DNA from 3 places in the Vibrio sp. AH4 genome. Region 1 is predicted to be linked to each of the others. Evidence: riboswitches for the same ligand, from Rfam matches in the RefSeq annotation. Region 1 holds a riboswitch; each other region holds the start of a gene.

Region 1 (10,630 bases):
AGCAACCCAAACCATGTACGTGCCTTCGATTGGGTATATGGCACAAGAATTTTTAGTTTCACCGGCTGCACTACAAGCGGTGATGGCTTGCTATCTTATTCCTTATGGCTTATCGCAATTCGTTTACGGTACGCTGTCCGATCGCATTGGTCGTAAACCTATCATCATTGCAGGGTTGATCATTTATGTACTCGGTTCACTGATTGCCCTTTTTGCACATCAGTATTCTTGGTTTTTGATTGGTAGCTTTGTGCAAGGCCTCGGGATTGGTTGTGGCGGTGCGATGTCCCGCACACTCTCTCGTGACTGCTTTGACGGAGCTGAATTACATAAAGTGAACAGCTTAATCAGCATGTGCCTAATTTTCTCACCTTTGGTGGCACCAGTCTTAGGCGGCTACTTAACGGAAAGTTTTGGCTGGCGTTCAAGCTATTTATTCTTGTCTCTGTTTGCGATTGCGGTCGTGATTACCATGATGACCAGCATGGTAGAAACACTACCTGCGGCTGCGCGTAAGAAAGAGCCAGTATTGCGCAGCTATCACTATGTGTTGTCCGATCGCCGCTTCCAAGGTTACTTAATTTGCCTTGTTGCCACTTTTGCAGGTCTTGCCGTTTTTGAGGCCGCTGCCGGCGTGTTACTCGGTGGTGTACTGGGTTTGCCTGCAACCACAGTGAGTTTGCTGTTTGTATTGCCCATCCCCGGCTATTTAGCAGGCGCGTGGCTTTCTAACTTAATTGCTCGCCACTGGCGTGAAAAAGCCGCCATGCGCGTTGGTTTGATCGCAATCCTCACCGGCTCTCTGGTGATTATGTTGCCCGGCCTACTTGGCCTGACCACCGCATGGTCCTTAATTGGGGGCGCTACCATTTACTTCCTTGGTGCTGGCATTTTATTCCCAGCCGCAACCACAGGTGCACTCTCACCTTTCCCTTATCATGCAGGGACTGGTGGTGCAATCTTAGGTGGCATGCAAAACCTAGGCGCGGGGCTCGCAACACTGTTTGCCGCGATGTTCCCAGCGTCAGATCAACTGCCACTCGGCACCATCATGTTACTGATGTCGGTAGTGGCACTGTGGGGGCTAAAACGCGTTTACACCAAACAGCCACCTTCAGATGAAATGCCTATCGCCATCTAAAGAGAGAAAATTCTCACAGTTCCGCGAATATACCGGATGAGATCAATTTCGCTGCAGAAATGGGGAAATTAAATCTTGTCGTCACCTGAAAAGGCAGTAATATACGTTGCGTGTCACAGTTTTTGAGTGAATCACTCAAAGTGGTACACGTTCCTTTAAGTAGAGGCGCGCTGTTCATGAGTCGCCAGTCGTAGGTTGACCCCGATGATGACTGGTTAAAGGGTACAGCGCCGAAGTGATCGTTGCGTCATCAACGTTCGCTGGGCCAGCATTGAACAAATGCCGGACTGCCATAGTTTGTTGTCTATGGAGCGCTACCTTGAAGGATAAGAAGTGTTATTTCGCTGAAATGTGTTTTTTATCCTGCTGGTAGATCTCCACCTGAAAAGGTGATGTGAGATCCATGAATTTAGCCGTTTATTCTGACTCGATTTACTCGGTCATCCCGCCGCTGCTCGCGGTGCTACTCGCGATTACGACCCGCCGAGTGTTACTCTCTTTAGGTGCTGGCATTGCCGCTGGCGCAGTCATGCTTAACCATTTCTCTCCTCTGAGCACACTACAATACCTGTTCGGTAAGATCAGCGGCTTGTTCTGGTCAGACGGTGCGGCCAACAGCGATAACATCAACATGTTGGTGTTCATGCTACTGTTGGGTGGGTTGATCAGTTTAATGACCGCCTCAGGCGCAACACGCGCTTTTGCAGTATGGGCTGAACGTAAATGTAAAGATCGCCGCAGTGCAAAAGCGCTGACAGGGTTAATGGTATTTGCCTTTTTCATCGATGACTTTTTCCATAGCCTGTCTGTCGGCGCGATTTGCCGCCCAGTGACGGATCGCTTCCAAATCTCGCGTGCTAAACTCGCCTATTTGCTCGACTCTACCGCCGCGCCTGTCTGTGTGATTACACCGATTTCCTCTTGGGGTGCTTACATTATCGCCCTGATTGGCGGAATTTTAGCCGCCCACGAAATGACAGAAATCAGTGCCATATCAGCCTTTGTACAGATGATCCCGATGAACCTGTACGCGGTATTTACGCTGCTTATGGTGCTCGCGGTCATTTTCCTGCCGATGGATATCGGCCCGATGCGCCAACACGAAGCGTGGGCTCGTGAGGGAAAATTATGGGATGAAAGCAAAGGCCGCCCTGCGGGCTTAGATATGGAAGGCGGAGAAACCGCACGCGGCACCATGATTGATATGGTTTTGCCCATCGCGGTACTGACCATCACCACCTTGATTTTCATGATCCAAACCGGCAACGCCGTATTAACCGCTAACGGTGAAGCTTTCTCTTTGATCGGCGCCTTAGAGAACACCAATGTGGCGCAATCACTGGTTTATGCCGCACTGTGCAGCTTAGCGGTCTCGATTATTTTGTCACTGCGCTTAAAACTGTCTGCGCAAACTTGGTTATCCACAGCGCCAAAAGGCGTTATGGCCATGATGCCTGCAATCATCATTCTGCTGTTTGCTTGGACCATTGGTGGCGTTGTGCGCGATCTACAAACTGGCATTTACCTCGCTTCACTGACGCAAGGTAACCTACCGGTTGAACTGCTGCCGGCTTTAGTGTTCGTACTCTCTTGTTTGATGGCGTTTGCCACAGGCACCAGTTGGGGTACTTTCGGTATCATGCTGCCATTGGCGGGTGATATTGCTGCGGCTTCAGACATCAGCCTGATGCTACCCACCCTCTCTGCCGTATTAGCGGGCGCAGTGTTTGGTGATCATGCCTCACCAATTTCCAGTACCAGTATCCTTTCTGCGACTGGTGCGGGTAGCCACCATATTGATCACGTGGTGACTCAGCTTCCGTACGCCATCAGTGCCGCGATGGGTGCATTGCTCGGTTATCTCGCGATGGGCTTACTGCATTCCGTTTGGGCAGGTTTAGCAGCGAGCAGTGTGTGGTTTGTGCTGTTCTGTGCCTTTAACCTACGCCAAAAACGTTGGCAACAGGAACCGGTTGAAGCCTAATTTTTCACACCGCCCACACGGGCGGTGTTTTTTTCTGTCCTGATCATTCCTTGACTGGCCACCAGTCTTTCGGCGGCGTTAACCCCCAGCGCGCAAATTCTTCAGGCTGATAAATGCCTCGTCCTTGACGGTTGATCTGGATCGGAATGTATTTGGCGGGTTCTTGCTTATCTAAAATGCGGGTCACCAGTTCAGCCGCCATTTCACCTTGCTCTAATCCAAATAACACGACCCCACCCGCCGCCTTACCTTTGCCAACGGAGAAATCCCAAAATCCAAATAAAGGTAATCGTGAATGTTGATTGGTCCAACTGAGAATATTTTCCGCAGGAACATGACGCCCAGTGTCATCAATGAGCGTCTGATATAAACCGACGACAATCGCGCCATACCCTTGTTGAGGTGCTTGCTCAATCGCATCGTGCCACTGCACCTCCTTCTCAATCGCGCGGATCTCCACATCCAACCCTAGATTTTTCTTAATCAGCGCATATTGACTTTGCATATACTCCAACGCAATTTTTGAAGTATTCCCCGAGTCAAACAAAACCAGTACGCGATGTTTATCTTGCGGTAATAAACGACCCATTTCTGCCATGTTTTTTACAAACAGTGGCTGCTCTAAAATGCCCGTCACTTGAGCAACTCCCGAATACTCATCCAGCAACTCTCTTGGGTTTGAGTTAATGCCGAGAAACACTATCGAGATCGGTTCGTTGTACAGTTTGGGCAAAAGGTAATACAGTGCGTTGTCATCCCCAAGCACCACCAGCTTAGGTTTTAGCGCCTGATAGGTTTGAAAAGCCCGCTCCGCGGCTGCACTGTATTCTCGCACCGGGATCCGCTTAGTATTCATTTCAAAAAAGTGCAATTGGTGCGGCGGCTTTATCCCTTCTTTTAAACCTTGGATGTAGCTTGCATCCCAAGCATAACCCGAGTGATAACTTTGAATCACCAGAACATCATCTGCCCATGCAGGCATGCAAAAGCACCAGATTAACCCTATCCACCAACGCATATTCTTTCCTCCCTAATGTCATGCAAGTGTAGCCTAGGCTCACCAAACTGCTTGCTTCAAAACACGTTGTGGCTATTAAGGTCTCTTTTCGATCACATCGTTCCTCACTAGCATGTCCTACATTCCATCGAGTCCATCTATACTCAATCACAAGGTTTCTAAAAGAATGCACAAGAATGACCCATCGAAATATAGAAGAAATGGATTCCAATCCGATACTCAGCCGTATCGGCCGCCGCATCATTCTTATCATGGTGATTTTAAGTGGCGCCGTGACGTTATTGATGACCCTCACTCAAACCTACATTGATTACAATCGAGAATTCAATAACGTTGAAGAGCGGCATAATGAAATCAAAACGATTCATGCCGATTTATTGGCAAGCTCGCTGTGGAACTATGATTTGCTGGTTCTCACCCAACGGCTCGAAGGCTTAGTCAATCTGCCGAATGTGGATTACATGGAAATCACGTCGGGTAACTATCGTTTCTCTGCTGGGCAGCCTGTCTCTAGCATGGCTTTAAGTAGCCGCTTTCCTCTCAATTTCACCAACCCTGAAACTCATCAACCCGAAAATATTGGAGAGCTGTATGTAGAATCGGATGCTCAGGGCATCTACAACTATTTAATCCGCCAGTTTCTGGTCACTCTAGCCGTCAATGCGCTCAAAACGGCGATTGTCTGTTATTTGATTTTGTTAATTTTTCACGCCAGTGTGAATCAACGCATTTTTGCCATAGCCCAATTCTTACGTCAGTACAATCCACGTCACCCGAAGAAGCCTCTGCGTTTGCCTTATAACCACTGGATTATGGAAAAAAACGATGAATTACAGTGGCTAGGCGATGAAACCAACAAAATCGCTAATAGCGTCACCACGCTTTACCGGAACATCAAAGCGGAACAAGAACGTTTGGAAGACTTTGCTCAAGCCGCCTCTGATTGGCTATGGGAAACCAACCAGCTTGGAGAGCTGATCTACAGTTCAGAAGCGATGAGCAAAGCCCTAGATCTGACGGATGACACAAAACCCCAAATGACTTTGATTGAGCCACTCAGATCATCCAATGCATTGATGGAGAGCTTGATCCACCAACGTGATTTTTCCAACTGTGAAGTGGAAATCCAACTCCATGATGGCTCACATGCCTACTTGCTCTTTCAAGGCATTGCACGCTATGCCGATCAACAATTTCTTGGTTTTCGTGGCACCGCCATTAATGTGACGTCACTCAAATTGGCTCAACTGAGTTTAGAAATCATGAACCAAGATCTTGAGCAGCAAGTGGCAACCAGAACCGAAGATCTCGAATCCAGCTTAAAACGGTTACAAGAAACTCAGTCTCAATTGATTGAATCAGAAAAGCTGGCGGCATTGGGAGGCCTAGTCGCTGGTGTAGCACACGAAGTGAATACTCCATTGGGGATTGCGGTTACCGCCGCTTCCGTGATTCAAGAGACACGAGAATCCCTATTGCAGGCCTTCAACCAACAAACGTTAACCAGCCAGCAATTTGCCGAATTGATGGAGCGAATGACACAAAGTGCAACCATGTTAGAAAGCAATCTCAACCGCGCTGCACGATTAGTCCGTGATTTCAAACAGACTGCCGTTGACCAAGTGTCAGAAAGCCGAAGTCAATTTAACGTGAAACAAGTGCTGGAAGCCCTTATGGCGAGTTTACACAGTGAGACACGTAAAATTCCCGTCGAACCTCAACTGCATGGCGATGAAGCGATCATCATGAACAGCTTGCCGGGGGGTCTAACGCAAATCATGACAAACTTGGTCATGAACAGCGTAAACCACGCGTTTGCTACGTGCTCTAACCCAATGATTAACATCCAGTTTTATCAAAATGAGCAGAACATCATTATCGAATACACCGATAATGGATGCGGAGTTGGCAAGGAATTACATCAAAAGATCTTTGAACCCTTTTTTACCACCAAACGTGGACAAGGCGGTTCAGGGTTAGGACTCAATCTCGTCTTCAATCTGGTAAAACAGAAACTGCATGGTCGGCTCTCTTTTTCATCCGAACTGGGGCAAGGCGTACATTATGTGATCACCTTACCGCAGGCTTTACCACAAACGGCATTATCCAGTGCCGATATCTGACCCAGTTCAGACCTATAAACCGTCATGTGACAAAGCACATCCACAGCGATTTGGCTGATGTTTGAAAGGACCTAGAGAGGTTAACGGACTTCATTAATCGGGTAACAATTAATCGGGCAACGAGGAGCGAATCGCAATGAACTCATCCCAGTGTTCTAGCAATAACTCCACCAACTTAGGTTCAAAATGTCGGCCTTTTTGCGCCACCAGTTCATTGCGGATTTGCTCATCCGGCCACGGTTCCTTATAAGAACGTCTGGCTCCTAACGCGTCAAACACATCAGCCAGTGCGGTGATACGCCCAGAAATCGGAATGTTATCCCCTTGCAATTGATTTGGGTAACCGCTGCCATCCCACTTTTCATGGTGCGTAGCAGCAATCTCCTTCGCGACATAGATTAAACGTCGTTTCGAACGACTCAGGATATCCACGCCATACTCGACATGTTTTTGCATGATCGCCCACTCTTGGGCATCCAGTTTCCCCGGCTTGTGCAAAATACTATCTGGAATCGCGACTTTACCGACATCATGTAATGGCGAAGCATTTTTGATCATCTCCGCATCCGTATCTGATAACCCATACAAGTGCGCCAATCGCTCACTGAATAAAGAGACACGCTGCACATGTGCGCCCGTTTCTCGGCTACGCGCTTCCACTGCATTGGCAAGGTTATAAACGAGCTCCTTCGAGGTTTCACGCAAATCCACCATCAAATTAATGTTTTCGAAAGTAAGGCCAATGTTGTACATGTAGATTTCGAGAAGTTTTCGGTCTAATTCAGAGAGCGCCTGCTCAAGCTCCACATACAGCACGCTATCAACACCACGATCGTCTTGTTTAAAAAAAACATAAGCGTCACCGTAATCATAAGAACAGCCGTTATTCAGCACTTCTTTACAGCGCGCCTCAACCTCTGTTGGTAAACCTTCGAAGGGGGATTCCACGTATAAATCGACGCATTCTGCAGTGGTGGCGACCGTAAGTGCACTGTACTGCTCACTTCCAGGGTGTGGATTAACGACACAATAAAAAGCGGAGGCATGCAGTTTAAGCAGCGAGGTAAGCTGGCTCAACACTGCCATTGCATAGGTTTGTAGGGTTCTCGTATTCTGCACATTCGCTGACGCTTCAATCACGCGGCTCAGGCCCCGTTTTTGATCTTCAATCAGGCACAAATCACGATAAGCACGCAGCATCGAATAGAGTAAGGTTCTTAGTTTTTGAGTGGTGAGCTCTGTCTTTTCTTTGTAATCATCGATTTCGTAATCTTTAATCACTTTGTCTTCTGGCGCCTGCCCCGCCTGACCAGTGCGTAACACCAAACGAACTTGGCGATTTTGCAATGTATCGCGAATGTATCGCACTAAATCTAAACCGGCATCCTCGGTTTCCATCACCACATCAATCAGAGCTAAGGCAATGTCCGTTTGCTCAGCCATCACTTTTTGCGCTTCAAGCCCCGATAACACCGAAATCAACTCTAGAGAGCGATTTTGAAACTGAAACCCGCTCAATGCTAAACGGGTGATTTGATGCATCTGTTCGTCATCATCAACCAATAAAACACGCCAAGGATCCAAGTTATGTAGCATGGTCTGTTCCTTCGCTACCACCTCACCTTGCCGCATATCTGCAAACAGATCCATGTTCTCTCCATATTCAAACGCTACTGACCTTATTTAGTTTTAGCACAATGATGTGATATCAGCGGGTAATATTCCCTATTTTTCAATGATAATTTTGTTAAGAAAGCGGTTATTGCTTCGTCCTCAAGCCAAATTGGTTATAGTTTCACATCGTGAAGACAATTCATTGTCTAAACTGGTTGGATAAAAAATAAATCGACGTCAGAGGTATTCATGAAATCATTGTTGACTTATTACCCGTTATACAAAATTGTCACCGTGCTAGCGGGGCTACCTATCCTTATTGCGCTGTTGCTCGCCACTGACTATTACATGGGTTATCAAGAACGATCCATCAGTGCTGAACATGATCAAAAAACCGTTCAATTGATCCTTTTGTACGATAACCTCGCACATAATTTAGCACTGGAACGAGGATTAACCGCTGGCGTGATCGGTGCCAAAGGGCAAGGCCCACAGGTCGAAGCTTTACAAAAACAGCGTCAAGAAAGCGATCGACACATTGCCGCCTTACTGGATTTCCACTCTGCGTTATTGGATGCCCGCCTTCTTGAACAATTGAAAGCCGATGTCAAAAGCCAACTCGCGAACTTAAAAAACGTGCGTGAACAAGTTGATGCGTTGAAACTCTCGTTGTCTCCTTTCACTTACTATTCAAACCTCAACCAGCTCGCCATTGATAACAGTTTAATTATGCTCTCAACGATTGATAGTCCTTCAGTCGCCGAGTTAGGAAGCTCCTTGATTTCCATCGTCATCATGAAAGAGCGCGCAGGACAAGTGCGAGGGGCGCTCAATGGTGCATTCGCCAGTAAACGTTCAGATGCCGCGCAGTACACGGCGATTAGCGGTTATATCGAATCTGGCCGCTATGCGGAGCGTTCAGCACTGATGACGATGTCCGATGAACTTGGCAGCAGTTTGAATCAAATGAAAAATACCAGTGTATGGCAAAACGTACTCAACACTCAGCAGAGCTACCTTAGCCAAAAAACATCGCTCGATAACCTACAAGGCCCCGCACCTCAAGAATGGTTTAGTGCAGCAACAGAACAAATTAAGCTCATTAACCAACTGCGAAACAGCATTCAAGCCCAGATGATTGACCTCTCCACCTCTCAGGCTAAGCAAGCAGAAAGCAATAAATGGAGCATACTGCTACTGAGCATCCTCATCGGCTTAGCTTTACTGAGCTCACTCTATTTTTCTGTTCGTAGCCTGAAATCCCGCGTGGGACACCTTACTCAAGGATTGGCACAGATGTCGGCACATCGTGATCTAAGCCAAACCCTCAAAGACACAGGTAAAGATGAAATTTCGCAAATTTCACGTAGTGTCAACGGATTAACCGACAGCATCCGCCGAGTGCTACAACATATACTCAACACCAATGAACACAGCACTGAGCAACTCACACAGATCGTCACCAGCTCTCAGCAACTGGGTCGCAGTAGCCAAGAAACCAATGCAAAATGTTCAAATATCGCTGCGGCGATGACCCAACTATCGCAATCCAGTGTGGAAATCGCCCAATCCTCAGAACGAGCTTTAGAAGAAACTAAACAAATGACCGACAAAGTCATTGCTTGCCAAACGCAAAGCCTGACTTCATTCAGTTCCGTGGAAGCGTTAGTTGAACAGATTGAACAAACTCAAAAATGCATGAAAGATTTGGAAACGGATGCAGAAAACATCAGCAAAATTGTCGATACCATCAATGGGATCTCCGAGCAAACCAACTTACTGGCACTCAATGCGGCCATTGAAGCAGCACGTGCTGGTGAGCATGGTCGAGGTTTCGCGGTGGTTTCATCCGAAGTCCGCGATTTGGCACAGCGCAGTAAATTAGCGACAGAGCACATCAGCCAGCTACTAGCGAATATCTCCTCCAACACCAATACTGCCGTGAAAAACATGGATAAAAGCCGTGAGGCCACACATGTCACCTTTGATTCTGTTTCGACCGTAAAAACCAGTGTTGCAGAACTGGAGTCCGTGATTGAGTTGGTCAACCAACACATCAACAGCATTGCCAACGCCACCACTGAGCAATCGACCGCCAGTGACGCGGTCGATCGTGATGTCGATGTATTAGCCGAAATTGCGCAAAACACGGGATCATTGGCGAATACCATGAACGGCATCGTCAGTGAATATCAGCATGAGATGGAAGAGATTCGCCACCAGTTAACCGAGTTCAAACTTCAATAACTCGGTTAACTAAGAAAATTTAAGGCTCAGGATTGAGGTATAACTGGCGCTGAGATAACAACGTTGCCACCCCAGAGGTGGTCAACGCCGAAATAGATTGCCCCCGGAGCAGTGCTTCGCGAAGCGTGGTACTCCGAATAGCCACTCGCTCAGGGCATGCCATGACAGTCCAACGTTGCAATATCTCCTCAGCTTTGTAGAACTTAGCAAAGTTGAGGAGATTATCAGGCCCCATCACAAAGGTAAGTTCACCATCAGGATACCGTGCTTGTAAACGGCTGAGCACAGCATAGGTGGTCACTGAGCTTTGCGGCGTATACAACTCTTGCTCAACGTCTGAGCGCTGCACTTTATTAGAATCAATATCTGCGATGAATTGATCCAGCAGCTGCAGTCGTTGCTCATAATCGAGCATCACTTTGCCCCAAGCATGAGCAATGCTTGGCACCAACAGAATCAAATCAAAATGCCCGAGCGAATCAATAATGCTTTTGTGGCCTAAG
Region 2 (10,630 bases), on a different contig from region 1:
CCTTAGTCCACAAACGCTGTTTGCTGCGCGAGAAAAAGGTCACTTGTTGAGTATCAAGGGTTTTTTGCAACGCCTCAGGGTCCATATACCCCATCATTAAGACTTGGCTGGACTGAAAATCCTGCACAATCGCTGGCACAAGTCCATCGACTTTCTGCCAATCAATACGGTCGGTTAGCGTGGCAAATAGGCTTGCTGGATTCATCGTCTCACCTCAATTCCTTGTTGTTTTAGATACTGCTTGAGTTCACCGATATTGATGATCTGCTTGTGAAAAACCGAAGCGGCTAAAGCGCCATCGACGTTCGCTTGAGTAAAGGCTTGCGCGAAATGTTCCATCGCGCCTGCACCACCGGAGGCGATCAGTGGAACTCGGCACACCGAGCGCACTAAATTGAGCTGCTCAAGATCGTAACCATTGCGCACACCATCTTGGTTCATCATGTTCAGTACAATTTCCCCAGCGCCGCGCTTTTGCACCTCTTGCACCCAATCACAAGTTTGCCACTGCGTCGCTCGGGTGCGGCTTTCATCACCGGTAAACTGATAAACCTGATATTGACCTGTTTCTTTATCAAAATAAGAGTCGATGCCAACCACGATACATTGCACGCCAAAGCGATCCGCAAGATCGGTGATCAGTTGTGGATTCGCCAGTGCAGGCGAGTTAATTGACACTTTATCTGCACCGAACTCCAAGATTCGCGCAGCATCTTGCGCCGACTTGATCCCGCCCGCGACACAGAAAGGAATGTCGATCACTTCCGCGACTCGCGCGACCCAGCTTTTATCGACCACGCGGCCATCACTGGAAGCGGTAATATCGTAAAACACCAGCTCATCCGCGCCTTCTTCGGCGTAACGTTTTGCCAGTGGCACAATGTCTCCAATGATTTCGTGGTTACGAAACTGAACGCCTTTCACTACCTGTCCATCACGTACATCCAGACAAGGAATTATCCGTTTTGCCAACATGCGAATGCCTCCTGCGCGGTAAATTTGCCATCCAATAGCGCGCGACCGACAATCACACCCGCAACGCCTGTGCCTTTCAGTGCCTCAATATCGGCGAGTGAACCAATGCCACCGGACGATTGAAACTGCACTTGTGGGTATTGACGGCAGAGATCGCGATACAGCTCAACGTTCGAGCCGGCTAGCGTGCCATCGCGGGAAATATCGGTACACAGTACGTGCTTTAAGCCAACCGTTAAGTAGTCATCAATCAAAGCTTCGATCGTCACGCCGGAATCTTCCTGCCAGCCAGAAATCGCGACTTTGCGCGTACCTTGTTCATCAATGTTGATGTCCAACGCTAAAACAATTTTCTCAGCACCGTATTTTTCCATCCAGCTTTTGACCAATTGCGGCTGTTTAACCGCGGTTGAACCCACCACCACGCGCTGCGCACCTGCTTCAAGCAGATCCACCACGTCTTGTTCACTGCGTACTCCACCACCAATTTGAATATTGGCGGGTGTGCTCGCGAGCAGGCGAGCAATCAAATCCAGTTGGCGTGCTGCGGTATTTTTCGCGCCAGTTAAGTCCACCAAGTGCAACCAACCTGCCCCAGCTTGGTGGTACAAATTAAACTGCTCCGCTGGGTCTACTTTATATTCGGTCACTTGTCCGTAATCACCTTGATACAGACGCACAACCTGACCTTCAATCAAATCTAATGCGGGAATAATCATTGTGGTTCCTTGTATTGCGCCAGCCTTCACCAGCGCTTGTCCCTAAAGCTCAAGAAAGTTTTGAATCAAGCGTGCGCCCGCTTTTGAAGAGCGCTCAGGGTGAAATTGCACCCCGTAATAGTTCCCCGCTTGAATTGCCGCGCTGAACGGCTGGCCATACTCGCACTGGGCTATGGTGTAATCGCCAACGGGCATAGCAAAGCTGTGCACGAAGTAGAAATAGGCATCAGATTCAATGCCCTTAAACAGTGGATGCGCCTCTTTGACTTGCACCGTGTTCCAGCCCATGTGTGGCAACGGCAGATCGCCAGTTTGCAGCAAACGGACCTCGCCATCGACTAACCCTAAACACTGCACAATCTCATCGGCTTTCTGGCCTTTCTCTTCGGACAATTTGCCAAGCAGTTGCATGCCAAGACAGATGCCAAGCAATGGCTTTTCAACCCGCTTCACTAGCTCGATCAAATCGCGTTCGGTGAGGTTTTTCATTGCTTCGCTTGCGGTGCCGACACCGGGCAGAAACAGTTTGTCAGCGGCGAGCACCACTTGCGGATCGCGCGAAATCGTCACTGCATAGCCTAATCGCTCAATGGCGAATTTGACTGAGGAGATATTGGCGCAGCCAGTATCAATAATCACCACATTCTGAGTCATCAGAGCACCCCTTTACTGCTCGGCAGATCGTTACCTTGCACCCTGATGGCTTGACGTAGCGTGCGACCAAACGCTTTAAACAGGCTCTCAATGATGTGGTGATCGTTATCGCCACTGGATGAGAGGTGCAGAGTGCACGCCAAGGTATCGGTCAATGAGCGGAAGAAGTGATACACCATCTCGGTCGACAGATCGCCAACTTGCGGGCGACTAAAGCTCGCATCAAATTTCAGATACGGACGACCCGAGAGATCCAACGCGCACTGTGCCAAACACTCATCCATGGGCAATGTGAAACCAAAGCGCCCAATACCACGTTTGTCACCCAGAGCTTCACGCAGCGCTTGACCCAGTGCCAAGGCGGTATCTTCCACTGTGTGGTGATCATCGATGTGCAGATCTCCAGCCACTTTCAGCTGCAGTTGAAAACCACCGTGAGTGGCGATTTGATCCAGCATGTGGTCAAAAAAGCCCAAGCCAGTTTCAATCTGATTACCACCGGTTTGGTCAAGATTAACGGTGACTTGAATATCGGTTTCTTTGGTTTTACGCACCACTTGGGCAACACGCGGCTTAGTGGTGAGATCTTTCACGATATCCAGCCAACCCATGGTTTGTGGGTGGTATTGAATACCGCGAATCGCCATATTTTCCGCCAGTTGCAGATCGGTCATGCGATCGCCAATCACGGCTGACGATTTGAAATCGACTTTGCCACCTTGCAGATACTCTTTGACCAAGCCCAGTTTCGGTTTGCGGCACGAACAGTTATCACGCTCAAAGTGTGGGCAAATCAGCACATCATCAAACTTCACGCCTTGCGATTCAAAAATGTCCATCATCATGTTATGCGGCGCATCGAAATCCGCTTGCGGGTAGCTTGAAGTGCCTAAACCATCCTGATTAGTCACCATCACTAAGCGATAGCCCGCCTCTTGTAGCTTGAGCAGGCTTGGGATCACATAAGGCTCAAGTTTGAGTTTGTCCAAACGGTCGACTTGAAAATCCACTGGCGGCTCAACAATTAAGGTGCCGTCGCGGTCGATAAAAAGAATTTTTTGTTGTTTGCTCACAAGAATGTCCTTTTCATCAGCAGCCCGCTCTGCGAGCTGCTGTAAACAAAATTACTGGTAGTAGTTGCGAATAAACGCGACGGTTTTTTCACACTCTTCGCGATTGCCAACACTGATACGCACACAGTTTTCAATCGGAGAATTTCGCAAAATAATGCCGTGCTCCCACGCCGCTTTAAATAGCGCATTGCCATCAGGGAATTTCACTAAGAGATAGTTACCCCAACCTTCAAAAACCTGCACACCCGGAACCATAGAGAGCCCCACTTGTAGGTATGCTCGATTCGCGCCGAGATCCAATACTTGGTATTTGGCGCGCGCGAGACCAGCAGGTGATAAGGCTTGCACCGCGATTTCGGCAACCGGCACCGGCACCGGATAAGGCGCAATCACTTTGAGCAAGACATTGATGAGCTCAGCATTGGCAAGCGTGAAGCCACAGCGTAGTCCCGCCAAAGCAAAGGCTTTAGAGAGTGTGCGTAGAATCGCCAAGTTCGGATATTGGGCGAGCAAATCGACCGTCGATGCCTCTGGGCAGAAATCGATGTAGGCTTCATCCATCACCACAATGGCGCGATCTTTGGTCATCTCCAGCAGTTTGATGATGTCGGCACGTTTGACCAAGTTCCCAGTCGGGTTATTCGGGCTACACACAAATACCAATTTAACGCGATCCAGATTGGCTTCAATGCTCGGTAAATCGAGTTGCCAATCGGCAGTCAGCGGCACTTTTTTACGCTCAACGCCAAAGGTTTCTGCACTGATCGCATACATACCGTAGGTTGGAGGGCAAAAAAGAATCGCGTCCTGATTGGGTTCGCAGAAAGCACGGATCAAAAGCTCAATCCCTTCATCCGCGCCGCGCGAAGTCAGTACTTGCTCCGGAGCTACCCCAGCGTAATTGGCGTAGGCTTGGATCATCGCCTTAGGTTGGCAATCACTGTAACGATTAAGGCGCGCAAAATCGGTTTTGTATTCGTTATTGAAAGGCGATTCGTTAGCATTGAGCCAGACATCACCACTACCACCAATACGACGCGCAGAAAGGTATGGGGTTAACGCTTGAATTTGTTGACGAGCCAGTTTTTCCATAATTTATTGAGCCTTCTGTAATTTTTCTACTCGAATCGTAACCGCACGTTTGTGCGCGTCTAACCCTTCTGCTTCCGCCATCGTTACCACAGTTGGCGCGAGCAATTGCAAGCCATCAGCGGTCAGCTCTTGCACTGTCATGCGTTTACTGAAATCGGCCAAACCTAAGCTGGAATAGGTGCGGGTGTAACCGTAAGTGGGTAGCACATGGTTAGTACCTGAAGCGTAATCTCCTACCGATTCTGGCGACCAATCGCCAAGGAAAATGGAGCCTGCGTTATCGAGCAGTGGAACCAACTCACGCGGGTTGCGCGTCTGCACAATCAAGTGCTCAGGGCCGTAGTAGTTAGAAATCGACACTGCTTGGGTGAGTGATTCAGCAATAATGATCAGACTGGAAGCCAAGGCTTTTTCAGCAATACTGGCGCGCGAAAGCACTTTAAGCTGCTTTTGCACTGCGTCCGTTACCTGATCGGCTAACACCGGAGATGGCGTCACCAACACCACCTGAGAATCAGGGCCGTGCTCTGCCTGACTGAGGAGATCGGCGGCAATAAAATCGGCATCCGCCGTTTCATCAGCAATCACCAATACTTCTGAAGGTCCTGCAGGCATATCAATCGCTGCACCGCGGAAATCGTTACTCACTTGGCGTTTTGCTTCCGTCACATAGGCGTTACCGGGGCCAAAGATTTTGTCGACTTTAGTCACCGTTTCCGTGCCATAAGCCATTGCGGCGATTGCCTGACCGCCGCCTAGGTTGTACACCTCATCAATGTTACACAGCTTAGCGACGTAGAGAATTTCATCCGCAATTGGCGGTGGTGAGCAGAGCACCACTTTACGGCAACCGGCGATTTGCGCAGGCACACCGAGCATTAGCACAGTTGATGGTAACGGTGCGCTGCCACCCGGAATATACAGACCCACTTTATTTATCGGGCGAGTCACTTGCTCACACACCACTCCGGGCATGGTTTCCACTTTGATTGGCTGCGCTTTTTGCGCCTTGTGGAATTTGCTGATGTTGTTGTATGCCTGCTCCAACGCCTGTTTCATTGTTTCCGACAAACGCGCGGCTGCGGCATCCATCTCTTCACGAGACACGCGCAGTGAAGCCGGTTTTACACGATCAAATTTTTCGGTTAATTCAAACAGGGCTGCATCACCTTCACTGCGGACTTTCGCAATCACTTGCGCAACCGCAGCGGTGATGTTTGCCCCTTCAGTAATCGCAGGGCGTTCTAAAATCGATTCTTGCTGAGCTTCACTCAACGATTGCCAAACAACGGTTCTCATTGCCTTACTCCATCATTTTTTCAATCGGTAACACCAAAATTGAGCTAGCACCGAGGGCTTTGAGCTGCTCCATGGTTTCCCAAAACAGGTTTTCTGAACTCACCATGTGCACTGCAACTTTGGATTTGTCGGCTGATAAAGGCAGAACGGTTGGGTCTTCTGCTCCGGGCAGCAAGGTTTTGATTTGAGACAGCTTCTCAACCGGAGCATGCAGCATGATGTACTTCGATTCTTTGGCTTGTTGTACGCCGTGCATACGAGTGAGGAGCTTATCAATTAGTGCCGCTTTATCTTCAGCAAAAGCGCCAGGACGTTGAATCAGGGTGGCCTTGGACTCGAAAATCACTTCGACTTCTTTAAGACCGTTGGCTTCTAAGGTTGCACCAGTGGAGACGAGATCCGCAATCGCATCGGCTAACCCCGCACGAGGAGCCACTTCGACGGAACCTGTCAACATACAAGCGCTGAAGTCCACGCCTTGGCGATCCATATAAGCTTTGAGCAGTTGAGGGTAAGTGGTGGCAATGCGTTTACCATTCAGATCTTGCGGGCCACGATACTCTGCATCTTTTTCAATCGCGATGGAAAGACGGCAACCACCAAAATCCATACGGCGCAGAGTGATAAATTCGTTACGTTGGTTGAGCGCCAATCGGTCTAAACGTGTTTCTTCAAGCACGTTCTCACCGACAAATCCTAGGTCAACGACGCCGTCCATGATCAGCCCAGGAATATCATCGTCACGCACTAACAGCAGGTCAATCGGCATATTGAGTGAATGAACCACCAAACGCTCACCCATGATGTTGAACTTCACACCGCATTTTTTCAGCAGCTCTTGGCACTCTTGGCTCAGACGGCCTTTTTTCTGTACCGCGATTCTTAGTCGTTGTGTTTGCATCTTATTCTTCCTTTGCAATTTGTTGAATTTAATAATTTTTTCAAAGCTTAAAACGAAAAACCCTCGGGAGGTTTGGTCTCCCGAGGGTTAGAATCTTTTTGTGGCTCTGATTTCAACTCCGGGAGATTCCTGTCCCCCGGGTATGCGTACATCTCCCGAAAGACACCTTAGGGATGATGATGGTGATGAATGTTCATTACGAAATTACGCATACTTAGTTACTTTCTATTTTTTTGAGAACTGCATTCACACTAACCAAGCTGAGTTTTTTTTTCAACCACAAATTGATACTTTTCTGGTTATTTTTTCATGACACCTTGTTTGAATCGAAAAAAGAGGCCGAATGGCCTCTTTTCTATATAACGATCATGCTGTGAATTAAGCGGAGACTTGCTTACTGACTTTCGCCTTAGAGAGTAAAGCGAAGATAAAGCACACTACCACAAAAGCTACAGAGGTTGCACCTAATGCTAACCACAGTGAGCCAAACATGCCTAACACTACGTAGCCCAATGCGGAAACCAGAGCAACGGCTAATGCATATGGCAGCTGAGTAGAGACGTGATCAATGTGGTGGCAACGCGCGCCTGTCGATGACAGGATGGTGGTATCTGAAATCGGCGAGCAGTGGTCACCGAAAACTGAACCCGCAAGCACCGCACCGAGCATCGGTAGCATCAGCGCAATATCTGTAGCGCCAGCCATATCACCAGCAATCGGCAGCATAATGCCAAAAGTACCCCATGATGTGCCGGTGGAAAATGCCATTGCGCCAGACAAGATGAACAGAATGACAGGTAACCAATGTGAGTCAATATTGCCTTGCACTAACGATGAAAGGTAAGCACCTGTCTTCATGTCACCAATCACCGAGCCAATCGTCCATGCGAAAATCAGGATCAGAATCGCACCAAACATCGATTTAGCACCAGTCCACAAGGTTTTTGCGATTTCAACGGTTGGCAATTTTTGACGAAGTACGGTGACAAAGGCCATCGCCAGACCAACTAATCCGCCATAAACCAATGAAGTACCGACATTGGTATTTTCAAACGCCCCAAAAATATTAAAGGATTGACCGCTTTCTGCTAATGCGCTCGCACCAGTCCAAATCATTGCGCTAATCGTCGCAACAACAAGGAATACGATAGGTAGAACCAAATCTAAAACAGTGCCACCTTCACTTTCGTGAATATCGAGCTCTTCATTTAGCTCATGCGCTTCTTTCGCATCGGTGCTAGGGTCTTCTTCAAAACCACGACCTTGAGAGGCGGCTATTTCATGTTTGCGCATCTGGCCGATATCCATTTGGAACCACACCACAGCAAACACCATTAACAACGCAAAGATCGCATAGAAGTTCATCGGCACTAGGCGAAGATAAGCGCCTAATGCAGAGTAATCTTCAATGCCGTGTGAAACCAAAATACCGCCGATAATGGTCATGATATAAGCACCCCAACTTGAAGCCGGCATCACCACACACATTGGTGCCGCTGTAGAATCAAGAATATAGGCTAACTTAGCGCGCGAAACGTAAAAACGATCCGTCACCGGACGGGCGATAGAACCAACAGCTAGGCTATTAAAATAGTCGTCAACAAAAATGAATACGCCTAAGAATGCTGCCAGTAATTTCGAACCTCGTTTACTTTTGACTCGAACCTGTGCCCACTGAGCAAACGCTCGGGTTCCCCCAGAGAGAGTCAACAACGCCGTCATCATACCCAGTAACAGTAGAAAGCCGACAATGCTCATATTCCAAGCATTGAGTGCTCCGTCTTTCACAAACACGCTACCGACTTGAGTGGCAATATATTGCAACGCTTGACCAACCGAATAGTCAGCCAACAGTAAAGCACCTAAGAAAATACCCACACCGAGAGAAAGTAATACGCGGCGAGTAATGATAGCCAGACTCAACGCCACAAGAGGTGGCACAACTGAGAACGGCGAAGAAGCAAAATCGATTAAATTCATGATCTTCCTAAACCAGTAAAAAATGGTTAGAGATCTACTGCAGACAAACTAAGTGACTTCATGTCAACTTAATTTATGTTGAACTAAGCGAAAGGGAAGCGAACACTTCACCCAACCCTACAGTAGCGCTCCATAGTTTAACAACAATATAGACTATGGCAGTGTTACACCTATTTGATGTAACCCCAGCCAGTTGCTTTGATCGGCAAACTGACTTCGGCGACAACGCCTTTCTCCACAACTCATAGGCATCACCCTAATTGTGGATACTCTTCGTAACCGCTCCTCTACAGCGAAAACCTCGTGGCTGACTATTCCAACTCATTTGGATCAAGTTCAGCCCGCTTTTCGCATTAGGTAAGAAACATTTTACTTAACAAAAATATCAATGCAACTAGGCATAGGTGAGAAAAACAAGTGGCACAGCTCACAAATCAGCCATACCATTGATACCTATTTCATAAAAAATTCTCACACCTTGATATATAGGTCTAATATTATTTATCTGTGTGATAAGTTTTCTGCAGTTACTTTTATATGCCTTGTGTAAATTTTCCAAAAACTAGGAAATGCCAATATAAATAAACTTTATATTTTTACTTTCTTACTATTTTGACTTAATATTTGCAGCGAAAACTTGTCAGTATAATAAGCTAGGTTTAGTATTAACTCGTTATCCAAATTGTGAACAGGAAATGGTAATGTCGGAAATCACTAAGACTTTATTAAATATTCGTAGCCTACGTGCTTATGCACGCGAACTGACTATTGAGCAACTTGAAGAAGCTTTAGATAAATTCACTACAGTTGTTGAAGAGCGTAAAGAAGCCGAAGCGGAAGAAATTGCTGCTCGTGCAGAACAAGAAGCGAAATTAGCCGCGATTGCAGAGCAAATTGCTAAAGATGGTATTGATCTAGAAGCGCTTATTTCTGCGCTGTCTGGTGAAACAAAAACGAAAGCAAAAGGCAAACGTGCTCCTCGCCCTGCAAAATACAAGTACATTGACACCAACGGTGAAGAAAAGACTTGGACAGGTCAAGGCCGTACTCCTTCTGCTATTCAAAAAGCACTGGATGAAGGCAAATCTCTCGAAGAGTTTGCTCTCTAATTCAGCGTTTCAAACGAATATGATAAAGGCTCCCAAAGGAGCCTTTTTATTATCTTTATCTTTCCCAATAAGCCTCTTCAAGGCTATCTTCCCGCTCGGGAAGACCACGTGAAAGACGTGGAGAATGTTGAGCCAACACCTCATAACTCGCACGGTTTGAATATTTACACACTTGAGAAAAAGAGGAATAGGTTAAAAACTCATGTTGATGCTTACTTGAGTTAGGTACATTTTCTTTGTGGTATTTATTGGCAGCCATATCGTGTAACAAGGCCGATAATGCTGCATCACCCGCACCATTGGTATTTTTTATCTTCTCTGGCCCACCCATGTACGGTGAAATATGTGAATAAACACGAATCGGGTTTATACAACTGTCTTTACGTGCAGGGCGACTAAATTCATAGCGATTAAATTCCGCTACTGAACCTGGTAATAATGGGAGTGATGTTTCACGCTTGGCGGATTCTTCTGTATATCCGGCCATAAATAAACCAACTGGGCCAGCAGTACATAACACTAAATCTACCCAATCCAAGGTTTTATCAGACGCAGCTAGAGGATCACTTTCTCCGGTTAACGCCAATGCTTCATCTTCATTCATTGCAACGACAGTGACATGATCACGTAAAAAGTCTTGCCAGAATTTAGGATCATCCTGAATAACAAATTTGGTTCCTAGGGTTAATACCACAGGAACATCGTATTTTTTGGCATATTCAATGGCGCGCATTGTCGCTTCTGGCATCGGGTCGCCTTCTTTACAGCGAACTAAATAAGCGGTGATCACTAATGCAGATGCACTGGCAAATATTTTCTCAGGAATAC
Region 3 (10,630 bases), on a different contig from region 1:
ATGTACTTCGCTGTTGTCTGATGAGCTGCGTCCTGGATTTATCGAGCGGTTGGACCTCGATTATGAGCGCACGCGCGATCAGCATGCGCGTAAAACGCCCAAATCTCGCCCTGTGACCTTAGAGCAGGCGCGAGCCAATAAAGCCACGATCGATTGGGCGAGTTATACGCCGCCCATGCCTGCGAAACCGGGTGTGCATTTGTTTGAAAACATTGTGTTAGCCACGCTGCGTCCTTATATCGACTGGACGCCTTTCTTTATGACTTGGTCGCTCATGGGTAAATACCCTGCCATTTTGGAGCATGAAGAAGTCGGTGAAGAAGCCAAACGTTTGTTCCACGATGCTAATGCTTTACTTGATAAGGTGGAACGAGAAGGGCTGCTGAAAGCCAGTGGTATGTGCGCGTTGTTCCCTGCCGCGAGCGTGGGCGATGACATTGAGGTGTACAGTGATGAGTCTCGCACACAAGTAGCGCATGTGCTGTACAACTTGCGTCAGCAGACCGAAAAGCCGAAAGGAGCCAACTATTGTTTGTCGGACTATGTTGCTCCGAAAGAGAGCGGTAAACGTGATTGGATTGGCGCGTTTGCAGTAACTGGTGGCATTGGTGAGCGAGCGCTGGCCGATGCTTATAAAGCACAAGGCGATGATTACAATGCGATCATGATCCAAGCGGTGGCTGATCGTTTGGCGGAAGCCTTTGCGGAATATCTGCATGAAAAAGTGCGTAAAGAGATTTGGGGTTATGCGAGCGATGAAAATCTCTCTAATGATGAGCTGATCCGTGAGCGTTATCAGGGCATTCGACCAGCGCCGGGGTATCCCGCGTGTCCTGAGCATACCGAGAAAGCGACTTTGTGGCAGATGCTGAATGTCGAAGAGAGCATAGGCATGTCACTGACCACTAGCTATGCGATGTGGCCGGGCGCTTCGGTATCCGGTTGGTATTTCTCGCATCCTGATTCTCGCTATTTTGCGGTCGCGCAGATCCAACAAGATCAGCTGCACAGCTACGCTGAGCGTAAAGGTTGGAGTTTGCAAGAAGCCGAAAAATGGCTGGCGCCTAACCTTGATGCTTAATCCGTAAGACCACCATCCACAATCAAAGAGGCCACGTCATGTGGCCCCTGGTTTTTATCTCGCGAGTTTGATTTTACTCTTGCTCAAACAGCTCTTTATGCAGCTTCTGCACTGCTTGTTTAGAGACAGATTCATGCAGCAAGAAACAGAGATTATGCGCGCTGGCGCCATAGCAAATCATACGGAGGTTGTAATCTTCCAATACACTGAACACTTGCTTCGCGTAGCCACGGCTCTCTTTCATCTTGTTGCCGATCAGAGCAATCAAACACAGGTTGTATTCGACTTCGACCGTACATAGCTCTTCCAACTCGGCGCGCACCGCTTCAGGCAATTCTGGTGCACCGCCTGAGGTATCGGTTTTATCCAGTGTCAGTGACACGCTGATTTCTGAGGTAGTGATGAGATCGACCGAAATTTTATGCTTGGCGAGAATTTCGAACACTTTGGCGAGGAAACCGTAAGCATGGAACATCTGCGCGCTACGCAGTGTCACCATGGTTTGATTACAGCGTAGAGCAAGTGCGCGATACAGTGGCGCGCTTTCGACTTGTTTACGGATCCAAGTGCCGCCTTTTTCCGGTTCTTTTGATGAGCCAACAAACACGGGGATGCCATGGCGTACCGCTGGAAGCAAGGTGGATGGATGCAAAATCTTGGCACCAAAATTGGCCATTTCTGAGGCTTCGCTAAAGCTTATCTCAGGAATCGGCGCTGCTTTTGGCGCGATACGTGGATCGGTACTGTAGATCCCCGGTACGTCAGTCCAAATCTCTAAGCCACTTGCTTGTACTGCTTCGGCAATCAAAGCGGCTGAATAATCACTGCCACCACGACCTAAAGTGGTGGTATTACCTTGTGCATCAGAACCGATAAAGCCTTGAGTCACTACCACATACTGTTCACACAATGGAGCCAGTTTTTCTTTGGCCAACTGAGTGATTTCAGCCAGTTGTGGTTCGGCGCGACCATAATGATCGTCAGTGCGTAGCACTTCGCGGATATCAAAACGTACGGCATCGACGCCACGTTCACGCATTAGTTGCGTCAGAATATAAGTAGAAATGAGCTCACCGCACGCCACTAAGTGGTCGGTAAGTTTCTTGCTCGATTGAAATGAGGCGGCTTCCGCTGCACTGGCGACGGAGTCCAATACCGCTTTGACTTCTTTCTCGACGCGGGTTGGATCCGCGAGCTGGTCGATAATCACATAATGGATATCAGCCAGTTGTTGCAAAATCGCTTGGCGGCGTTCAGCAGATGCAACGCCATTGGCGAGTTCGACCAATAAATTGGTCACGCCAGAGCAGGCGCTGCTCACGACTAAGCGTGTTTGTGGATTGTTTTCGATAATGGCCGAACAACGGCTCATGGCTTCAAAGTTGGCGACACTAGTACCACCAAATTTGGCGACGTTAAATGTGCTCACGGCAATTCTCCCAGACTTCCTGAAAAACGAGTTGTTGGTAACCCAACGTCCAATGTTGTGAAGAGAGTGTTTTTTAATAGAGCAAAATAGAGGAGTGACTATAGAAAGATTTCCCTCAGAAGCTCTTCATCAGATTCGAGCTGATGACAGTTGAAGGGATTCAGCCCATTCAACCGATAAACCAAAGCCGCAACTTTAATTCACCTCGGCACTACTCCCCCTGAATGTTCTGTTTTGGAGTTGAGGCTCCACAAAACATCTGCCTGGGCAGTGCTCCTCTTCTGCTAGATAGCTCACACATTGAACGGTGTTGGCGAAATCTTGTCAACGACAAAATGTTCTAAAAGTGCAAATAAAAATGACATTAGTGTGACAAGGATTAACACTCTGGACATAGGTCGAATTGTTGCTGCTACTGAATTGCATTAGGCTAGTGGTTCTGGTCGCCACAACAAGGAGTCGTTATGACTATTCGTAGCTTTATCCCCCCGCATCGGATTTTGATGGGGCCGGGGCCTTCTGATATTCCGCCACAAGTTCTGCAAGCGCTCAGCCGCCCCACCGTTGGTCATCTTGATCCTCTGTTTATCGGTATGATGGATGAGCTGAAACAGCTGTTGAAATATGCCTTCCAAACTGAAAACGAATTCACGATTGCTGTTTCTGCGCCGGGTAGTGCGGGTATGGAAGCCTGTTTTGTTAACCTCGTCGAGCCGGGCGATAAAGTGATTGTGTGCCGCAATGGGGTGTTTGGTGAGCGGATGCGCGATAACGCTGTGCGTTGTGGGGCAGACGTTGTGGTGGTTGATGATGAATGGGGTTGCCCAGTCAGCGTTGAAAAAGTGCAAGCCGCGATAGATGAGCATCCGGATGCGAAAATACTGGCTTTTGTACAAGCAGAAACTTCAACCGGAGCCTTAAGTGATGCGCAAGCTTTGGCTGCTCTCGCTAAGCAACATGGCATGCTGACGATTGTTGATGCCGTAACGTCTTTAGGTGGTGTACCACTGTTGGTGGATGAGTGGCAGCTTGATGCGGTGTATTCTGGTAGCCAAAAATGTCTCTCTTGTGTGCCGGGTTTGGCTCCTTTGACATTCTCACCTCGTGCAATTGAGAAGATTCAATCACGTAAAACGCCGATTCAAAGCTGGTTCTTGGATCAAAGCTTGGTGTTGGGTTATTGGAGTGGAGCGGGTAAGCGTAGTTATCACCACACAGCACCCGTTAATAGTTTGTATGCTTTGCACGAAGCTCTGCTGATTTTACAACAGGAAGGGTTAGAGCAAGCGTGGCAGCGCCATCGTGTGATGCACGACAAGCTCAAACAAGGTTTAGAGCAACTGGGCTTTAAGTTTGTGGTAGCTGAGTCGTATCGTTTGCCGCAGTTGAACGCGATTTATGTGCCGGAAGGCATTGATGAAGCGAAAGTGCGCAGCCATCTGCTCAATGAATACAATTTAGAAATTGGTGCTGGGCTTGGGGTATTAGCTGGCAAAGCATGGCGGATTGGCGTAATGGGCTACGGTGCGCGCTCGGAAAACATTGCGTTATGTTTGCGGGCACTGGAAGAGTCACTGCGTTAATGCAAAGCGGTGTGAAATAGAAATCAGGGTGGCTTAGGCCACCCTGATTCGATCTGAGATTAAGGTGTTGCCGCTGAGGGGGCTTGTTCTGCGCCGGATGCGGTGCTTGTTGCCTTTGCGGGCGCTTGGTATTGGATGGTGCTGAAATCCTGATTGGGGAACAGAAATTCCGCTTCAGTACGAATTTGCTGGGCGCGACTCGTATCACCCAAGCCTTGGTAGGCCAAAATCAGGTTGGTATAGAAGGCTGGACGTGGCTTGTGTTGAATCACCTGTAATGACCAATCCACATACGGTTGGATCAGTTCTGCTTTTTGTTCATACAGTCCGAGTTCTAGGTAGGTGCTGTAGATGTCCCAATCGAATCGATCTTGCCACACTAAGGGATTGGTGACTTGTTTAAGTAATTCGGGATCTCTCGGCTTCGATTTTTCAAACTGAGTGAGTACATAATTGGTGTGTAAAGCTGTGCCCATATACAAAATGGTCACAATCGGTAATACCAAGCTAGTAATACGTAGTAGGGATTTACTCAGCCCACTGAAACGGACGATACGATAACGTGCAACTCGCTGATCGACCCAGTAGATCAAAATAATAAACGTGATCCAGTGAATGGCGGAGTGGTAAAACGGATACTCCAATTGAGCATGCAACGTGATAGGAACGAACAGCGCCAGCATGGCTAAACGGGTGCCTCGTTTGGCGGCATAAATGCGCAAAGTGCAGAAGCAAGCGGCAAGTAATATTCCCAACACGGGCAGCAAACCGCCCTCAACCCCCCAGTACAAGATCTCATTATGCGGATGATCCATCGCTGCAAGCCCTGCGGGATAGGTGTTGTTCAACTGATGTTGACGAGCGGTATAAAGTAAATATTGCGCTTCAAATTTACCGTAGCCATAACCGGTAAAGGGTTTTTCGATGATCATGTCAACCGCTTGTGGAAAGGTGTAGCGGCGTGGGCTTTCGAGATCAGCTTTATTCGCCACAAACCCAGAGGTTTCTTGACTATACATCGCTGCAACTCCGGCACAGACACCAACCACAATGGCTAACACCCAGAGGCTAAAACGTTGGCGAGATGCAAATCGACGAAGATATGGCGCAACGAGAATAATGCTAAGTAAGCTGGCTATCCATCCTGTGCGTGACGCAAGCACCACCAAAAGAGGGGCGGTAAGTAGTGGAGTCAGATAAAGAATGCCAATTTTACTTAAGGGCGAATCATATTTTTCTGGTTGTCTTGCCAGTAAATAACCAGAAAGCACTAATCCGGTTGCAAGAAAACTTGCCATGACATTCGGTTGTTGAAAAATACCATAAGGACGGTTGGCTAGGGTGTCATACCCAAACGGGTTTCCCAGATCTAACCAAAAATATTGGATAAGACCCATGATGGCTTCGATTACTGTAGCCAGCAGAATAAACCACAGTAAACGTTGTTTATGTTTATTGCTAAACCGAAATTGTTGCAACATCACAAACAAGCAGAATCCTGCCCATAAGCCAATCAGTCGACTTGTGGCACTGAGCCAATCTGCATTCACATACACCAGTGGCAGGGTTAGCAAAGTACAACTGATCCAAAGGCCGATGGTGAGCTTTGAGTAACGTAGGGCTTGATTGTTGGCAAGCTGATACAGACCCACTGCGAGTGAGATGCTTAGAGCTATCCAAGTGGTGTTATTAAAGGAGAGTGCTAACCCCGCCCCCCCGGGATTGGGCATGAAGAAATGCATGGCCAGCAGATACAACACTGCCAATGAAAAAAGAAAGGGTTTATTGAGAGGAATGCTCGGCGCGTGAGGCTCTAACCGGGTTCCACTTAATAGCAACGTTGCCATGCAGCTCACCTTAAAAAAACGAAACCAGCGCAGAGTTCGCTGGTTTCGATACTTTAGCCTTTTTTTCTAATTCAACAAAGGCTTGAGGAAGCGTGCGGTGTGTGAAGCTTCGATCTGCGCCACATCTTCCGGTGTCCCTTCTGCAATAATAAGGCCGCCACCTTGGCCACCTTCTGGGCCTAGGTCGACAATCCAGTCCGCTGTTTTGATCACATCTAAGTTATGTTCGATCACTACGACCGTGTTGCCGTGATCGCGTAGGCGATGTAACACGGTAAGCAGTTGTTGAATATCGTGGAAGTGTAGCCCTGTGGTAGGCTCGTCCAGAATATACAAGGTTTTTCCAGTATCACGTTTGGAAAGCTCGCGTGCTAGCTTCACCCGCTGTGCTTCACCGCCAGAGAGGGTAGTTGCCGATTGACCGAGGCGAACATAAGAAAGCCCAACATCCATCAGTGTTTGCAGCTTACGTGCAATCACAGGGACAGGGTCAAAGAATTCGCGCGCATCTTCTACCGTCATCTCAAGCACTTCATCAATGGTGCGACCTTTGTAGCGTACTTCCAACGTTTCACGGTTATAGCGTTTGCCTTTACAGACATCACAAGGGACATACACATCCGGTAAAAAGTGCATTTCAACTTTGATCACACCATCACCTTGGCATGCTTCACAACGACCACCACGCACGTTGAAACTAAAGCGCCCCGGTTGATAACCGCGAGAGCGTGATTCCTGCGTTCCGGCAAACAGTTCCCGGATCGGGGTAAAGATGCCCGTGTAAGTGGCAGGGTTGGAACGTGGAGTGCGCCCTATTGGGCTCTGATCAATATCGATCACTTTGTCAAAGTGCTCTAAACCTTGGATCGCTCGATAAGGCGCAGGTGTGGCGGTCGTGGCACCATTGAGCGCGGTATGCGCGATTTTAAAAAAGGTGTCGTTGATTAGAGTTGATTTACCGGAGCCTGAAACACCCGTTACACAAGTAAACAGACCGACAGGGATCGATAAGTCGACATTCTTGAGGTTGTTCCCTACCGCGCCTTTGAGTTCAACGGTTTTGCTTGCATCGCGTGGCGTTCGTTCAGTCGGCACGGCAATTTTTTTCACGCCACTGAGGTATTGGCCAGTCAATGAATTCGGGTTAGCAATGATTTCATCGACATTGCCTTCTGCCACCACCATACCACCGTGTACCCCTGCGCCTGGACCGATGTCGATCACATGATCCGCCATGCGAATCGCATCTTCATCATGCTCAACCACTAAAACGGTATTACCGAGATTGCGTAAGTGGGTCAGGGTTTGCAGTAAGCGTTCATTGTCTCGTTGGTGGAGGCCGATCGAGGGTTCATCGAGTACATACATGACCCCCACTAAGCCAGCTCCGATCTGACTAGCTAAACGAATTCGCTGTGCTTCGCCACCAGAGAGAGTTTCGGCGCTGCGTGATAAGTTTAAGTAGTTGAGGCCCACGTTGACCAAAAATTGCAGACGATCATTGATCTCTTTCATCACCTTTTCGGCAATTTGTGCACGTTGACCATCGAGTTTCAGCTCTTGGAAAAACGTCAGCGCATCGGCGATGCTCAGCTCAACAATGGTTGGCAGCGCCGTATCATTTATGAATACATTGCGTGCTTCGACTTTCAAGCGTGTGCCATCACAGCTGCCACAAGGTTTGTTGGAGATGTATTTCGCTAGTTCTTCACGCACTGAGTTGGATTCGGTATCGCGATAGCGACGTTCCAGATTATGCAAAATGCCTTCAAAAGGGTGCTTTTTGAGGCGGATATCACCGCGATCATTGATGTACTTAAATTCAATTTCTGAGCGACCGGAGCCGTGCAGGATAATTTCCTGAATTTTCTTGCTCAGTTTGTTGAATGGTGTGTGTACATCGAAATCATAATGTTCCGCCAGCGCAGTCAGCATCTGGAAATAGTAAAAGTTCTTTTGATCCCAACCTCGAATTGCGCCTTGCGCCAAACTTAAGTTGGCATCTTGCAGCACGCGGTCTGGGTCGAAATACTGCTGTACCCCCAAGCCGTCACAGGTCGGGCAAGCACCGGCTGGGTTGTTGAAAGAGAACAGACGTGGTTCAAGCTCACGCATGCTGTAACCACAATGCGGACAAGCAAAGTTAGCCGAGAAAATCTGCTCTTCACCTTCTCCCTCCATCGGAGCTACGACGACGATACCGCCGGAAAGTTCTAGGGCCGTTTCAAAGGATTCTGCCAAGCGTTGCTGTAGATCACTGCGCACTTTGAAACGGTCGACAATCACCTCAATGGTGTGCTTTTTGTGCAGTTCAAGCTTGGGCGGATCGGTAAGATCGCAGGTTTCACCATCGATCCGTGCGCGAATAAATCCTTGTGCCGCTAAGTTTTCGAGTGTCTTAACGTGCTCACCTTTACGCTCTTTGACTATGGTGGCGAGCAGCATCATTTTGCTACCTTCAGGTAACTCCAGAACTTTATCGACCATTTGGCTTATGGTTTGTGCTTTGAGTGGCACTTGGTGCTCTGGGCAGCGCGGCTCTCCGACTCTTGCATAGAGCAAACGCAAATAGTCATACACTTCGGTAATGGTACCCACGGTGGAGCGTGGGTTATGGGAAGTGGATTTTTGCTCAATCGAAATCGCGGGTGATAACCCCTCAATGTGGTCGACATCGGGCTTTTCCATCAGAGAAAGGAATTGACGAGCATAAGCCGAAAGGGATTCGACATAACGTCGTTGGCCTTCTGCATATAACGTATCAAAAGCGAGTGATGACTTACCTGAACCAGAAAGCCCAGTGATGACAATTAACTTGTCACGTGGAATGGTCAGGTTGATATTTTTGAGGTTGTGGGTACGAGCGCCGCGTACTTCGATTTTGTCCATCTGATTTGCTCTTTGCTAAACGAAGTGCAGCAAGTATTACATAGAGTGAACAAAGTGCAAGCAAATACTGGATAAAAAAACAGTCTTTATTGAAAGTGAAAAAGCCAACGGATAGGGGAATCCACTGGCTTTAAATAGGACGGTTTAGCTAAGAATTACTGACCTTTGTGAGTGGATTGCTTGGCAAGTTCCACTTTTTGGTCATTCTTCTTGTACATATTTTCGTAGCAGAAGTTGGTGGCTTCGATATAGCCTTCTACGCTACCGCAGTCAAAGCGCTTACCTTTGAATTTGTACGCTAAGACACAACCCGCTTTAGCTTGTTTCAGTAGAGCGTCGGTGATTTGAATTTCACCACCTTTGCCCGGTTCCGTTTGTTCAATGAGATCGAAAATATCCGGAGTCAGGATGTAGCGGCCGATAATCGCGAGATTACTTGGCGCGGTACCTGGCTCTGGTTTTTCTACCATGTTATCGACACGGAATAGATCATCTTTGATCATCTCACCCGCAATCACGCCGTATTTGTGGGTTTCATTTTCAGGAACTTCTTGTACCGCAACGATAGAGCAGCGGAACTGTTTGTACAGCGCGACCATTTGCGCCAATACACCTTGCTGTTCATTGACACACAAGTCATCCGCTAGAACCACGGCAAATGGTTCATCTCCTACCAACTCTTTACCCGTTAAAATCGCGTGACCCAAGCCTTTCATTTCGCGTTGGCGAATAAAAGTAAAGTTAGCGGTTTCAATGATTTTACGAATATCAACCAATAACTCTTCTTTGTTGGTACCGCGGATCTGATGCTCTAACTCGTAGTTCATGTCAAAGTGATCCATGATCGAGTGCTTACCACGACCCGTCACAATACACATACCTGTAATACCCGCTTGAATCGCTTCGTCAACGCCGTATTCGATCAGTGGCTTGTTAACGACAGGCATCATCTCTTTAGGCATTGATTTCGTTGCTGGTAGGAATCGCGTTCCGTAGCCAGCTGCCGGAAATAGACACTTCTTAATCATAATCTTGCTCTATGGTGTGCTAGGGAGAAATTTTTGCCGACTCTACCATTTCTGATTCGCGACTGCATTACGTTGGTGTTATCGACCAAAAAAATGTGTGTGCAGTCGCATTGTTACTACATTTTTCAGCACGAAATATCCAGAGTAATACCTCGATAATCTTGCGTTTTTTCACAATAAATTCTGATTTACCCAAGCAATGGCTTTGACTCTGTTTTTTACATTTAACTTTTTAAATATCTGATAAAGGTGCGATTTCACTGTGAACTCACTGATAAACAAGCTCTCTGCGATTTGCATATTGGAAGCCCCCGTTTGTAAGCAGCGTAAAATTTGGATTTCACGAGCGGTGAGGTCAATGGTTACTTGTGTTTGATGAGTTTGAAACGCATAGCGATAATAATGCAGCAATTGGTTACTTACATGGCGTGGTAACCAGTTTTGTCCATTAATGATTTCACCTAATCCATGTGCCATAAAACCGGTTTCTTCATTGGCATAGAACAAGCCTTTTAAATTCCCGTAGGTGAGTAAATCTTCCGTTTTTAAGCGTTTTTCCACATTGAATAAAATCGTTTCGAAGTATGGGCTGGTGAGTTTTAGAGGGCCTAATTTCTGGCGAATGGCGTTACTTTCACTATGGTCGAGCAGTAAAATTTTGTGTTTATCAGACTGGTATTCGCGCAGTAGGCGTTCTGGTTCAATGATCGGAACTGGAAGATTGAGTTTGGTTATCGCCGCCTGAATATTGGGATGTAAAGTCTCGGGTTGAA

The links. Region 1 has a riboswitch for lysine ahead of MKA69_RS14815 (Na+/H+ antiporter NhaC family protein). Riboswitches for the same ligand answer to the same signal wherever they lie in the genome.
Region 2: it holds a riboswitch for lysine, as region 1 does, so the genes downstream of both, MKA69_RS09445 (Na+/H+ antiporter NhaC family protein) here and MKA69_RS14815 (Na+/H+ antiporter NhaC family protein) in region 1, are expected to answer to the same signal.
Region 3: it holds a riboswitch for lysine, as region 1 does, so the genes downstream of both, lysC (lysine-sensitive aspartokinase 3) here and MKA69_RS14815 (Na+/H+ antiporter NhaC family protein) in region 1, are expected to answer to the same signal.

What each region holds. Positions count from the first base shown of each region.
Region 1 is NZ_JALAIV010000003.1:378,880-389,509, reverse strand. Features, by position in the region: gene emrD (multidrug efflux MFS transporter EmrD) at 1-1,141, shown strand, start outside; lysine riboswitch at 1,294-1,466, shown strand; gene MKA69_RS14815 (Na+/H+ antiporter NhaC family protein) at 1,545-3,125, shown strand; gene MKA69_RS14810 (ABC transporter substrate-binding protein) at 3,169-4,143, opposite strand; gene MKA69_RS14805 (ATP-binding protein) at 4,320-6,266, shown strand; gene MKA69_RS14800 (DUF3369 domain-containing protein) at 6,375-7,916, opposite strand; gene MKA69_RS14795 (methyl-accepting chemotaxis protein) at 8,130-10,127, shown strand; gene MKA69_RS14790 (nicotinate-nicotinamide nucleotide adenylyltransferase) at 10,147-10,630, opposite strand, start outside.
Region 2 is NZ_JALAIV010000001.1:2,003,289-2,013,918, reverse strand. Features, by position in the region: gene hisIE (bifunctional phosphoribosyl-AMP cyclohydrolase/phosphoribosyl-ATP diphosphatase HisIE) at 1-205, opposite strand, end outside; gene hisF (imidazole glycerol phosphate synthase subunit HisF) at 202-975, opposite strand; gene hisA (1-(5-phosphoribosyl)-5-[(5-phosphoribosylamino)methylideneamino]imidazole-4-carboxamide isomerase) at 957-1,694, opposite strand; gene hisH (imidazole glycerol phosphate synthase subunit HisH) at 1,737-2,348, opposite strand; gene hisB (bifunctional histidinol-phosphatase/imidazoleglycerol-phosphate dehydratase HisB) at 2,348-3,421, opposite strand; gene hisC (histidinol-phosphate transaminase) at 3,473-4,513, opposite strand; gene hisD (histidinol dehydrogenase) at 4,517-5,812, opposite strand; gene hisG (ATP phosphoribosyltransferase) at 5,817-6,713, opposite strand; His leader region at 6,769-6,902, opposite strand; gene MKA69_RS09445 (Na+/H+ antiporter NhaC family protein) at 7,092-8,693, opposite strand; lysine riboswitch at 8,809-8,991, opposite strand; gene MKA69_RS09440 (H-NS family nucleoid-associated regulatory protein) at 9,395-9,802, shown strand; gene MKA69_RS09435 (inosine/guanosine kinase) at 9,858-10,630, opposite strand, start outside.
Region 3 is NZ_JALAIV010000001.1:1,261,955-1,272,584, forward strand. Features, by position in the region: gene metH (methionine synthase) at 1-1,081, shown strand, start outside; gene lysC (lysine-sensitive aspartokinase 3) at 1,155-2,510, opposite strand; lysine riboswitch at 2,622-2,799, opposite strand; gene MKA69_RS06040 (alanine--glyoxylate aminotransferase family protein) at 2,975-4,093, shown strand; gene MKA69_RS06045 (PglL family O-oligosaccharyltransferase) at 4,153-5,940, opposite strand; gene uvrA (excinuclease ABC subunit UvrA) at 6,007-8,829, opposite strand; gene galU (UTP--glucose-1-phosphate uridylyltransferase GalU) at 8,985-9,857, opposite strand; gene MKA69_RS06060 (LuxR C-terminal-related transcriptional regulator) at 10,029-10,630, opposite strand, start outside.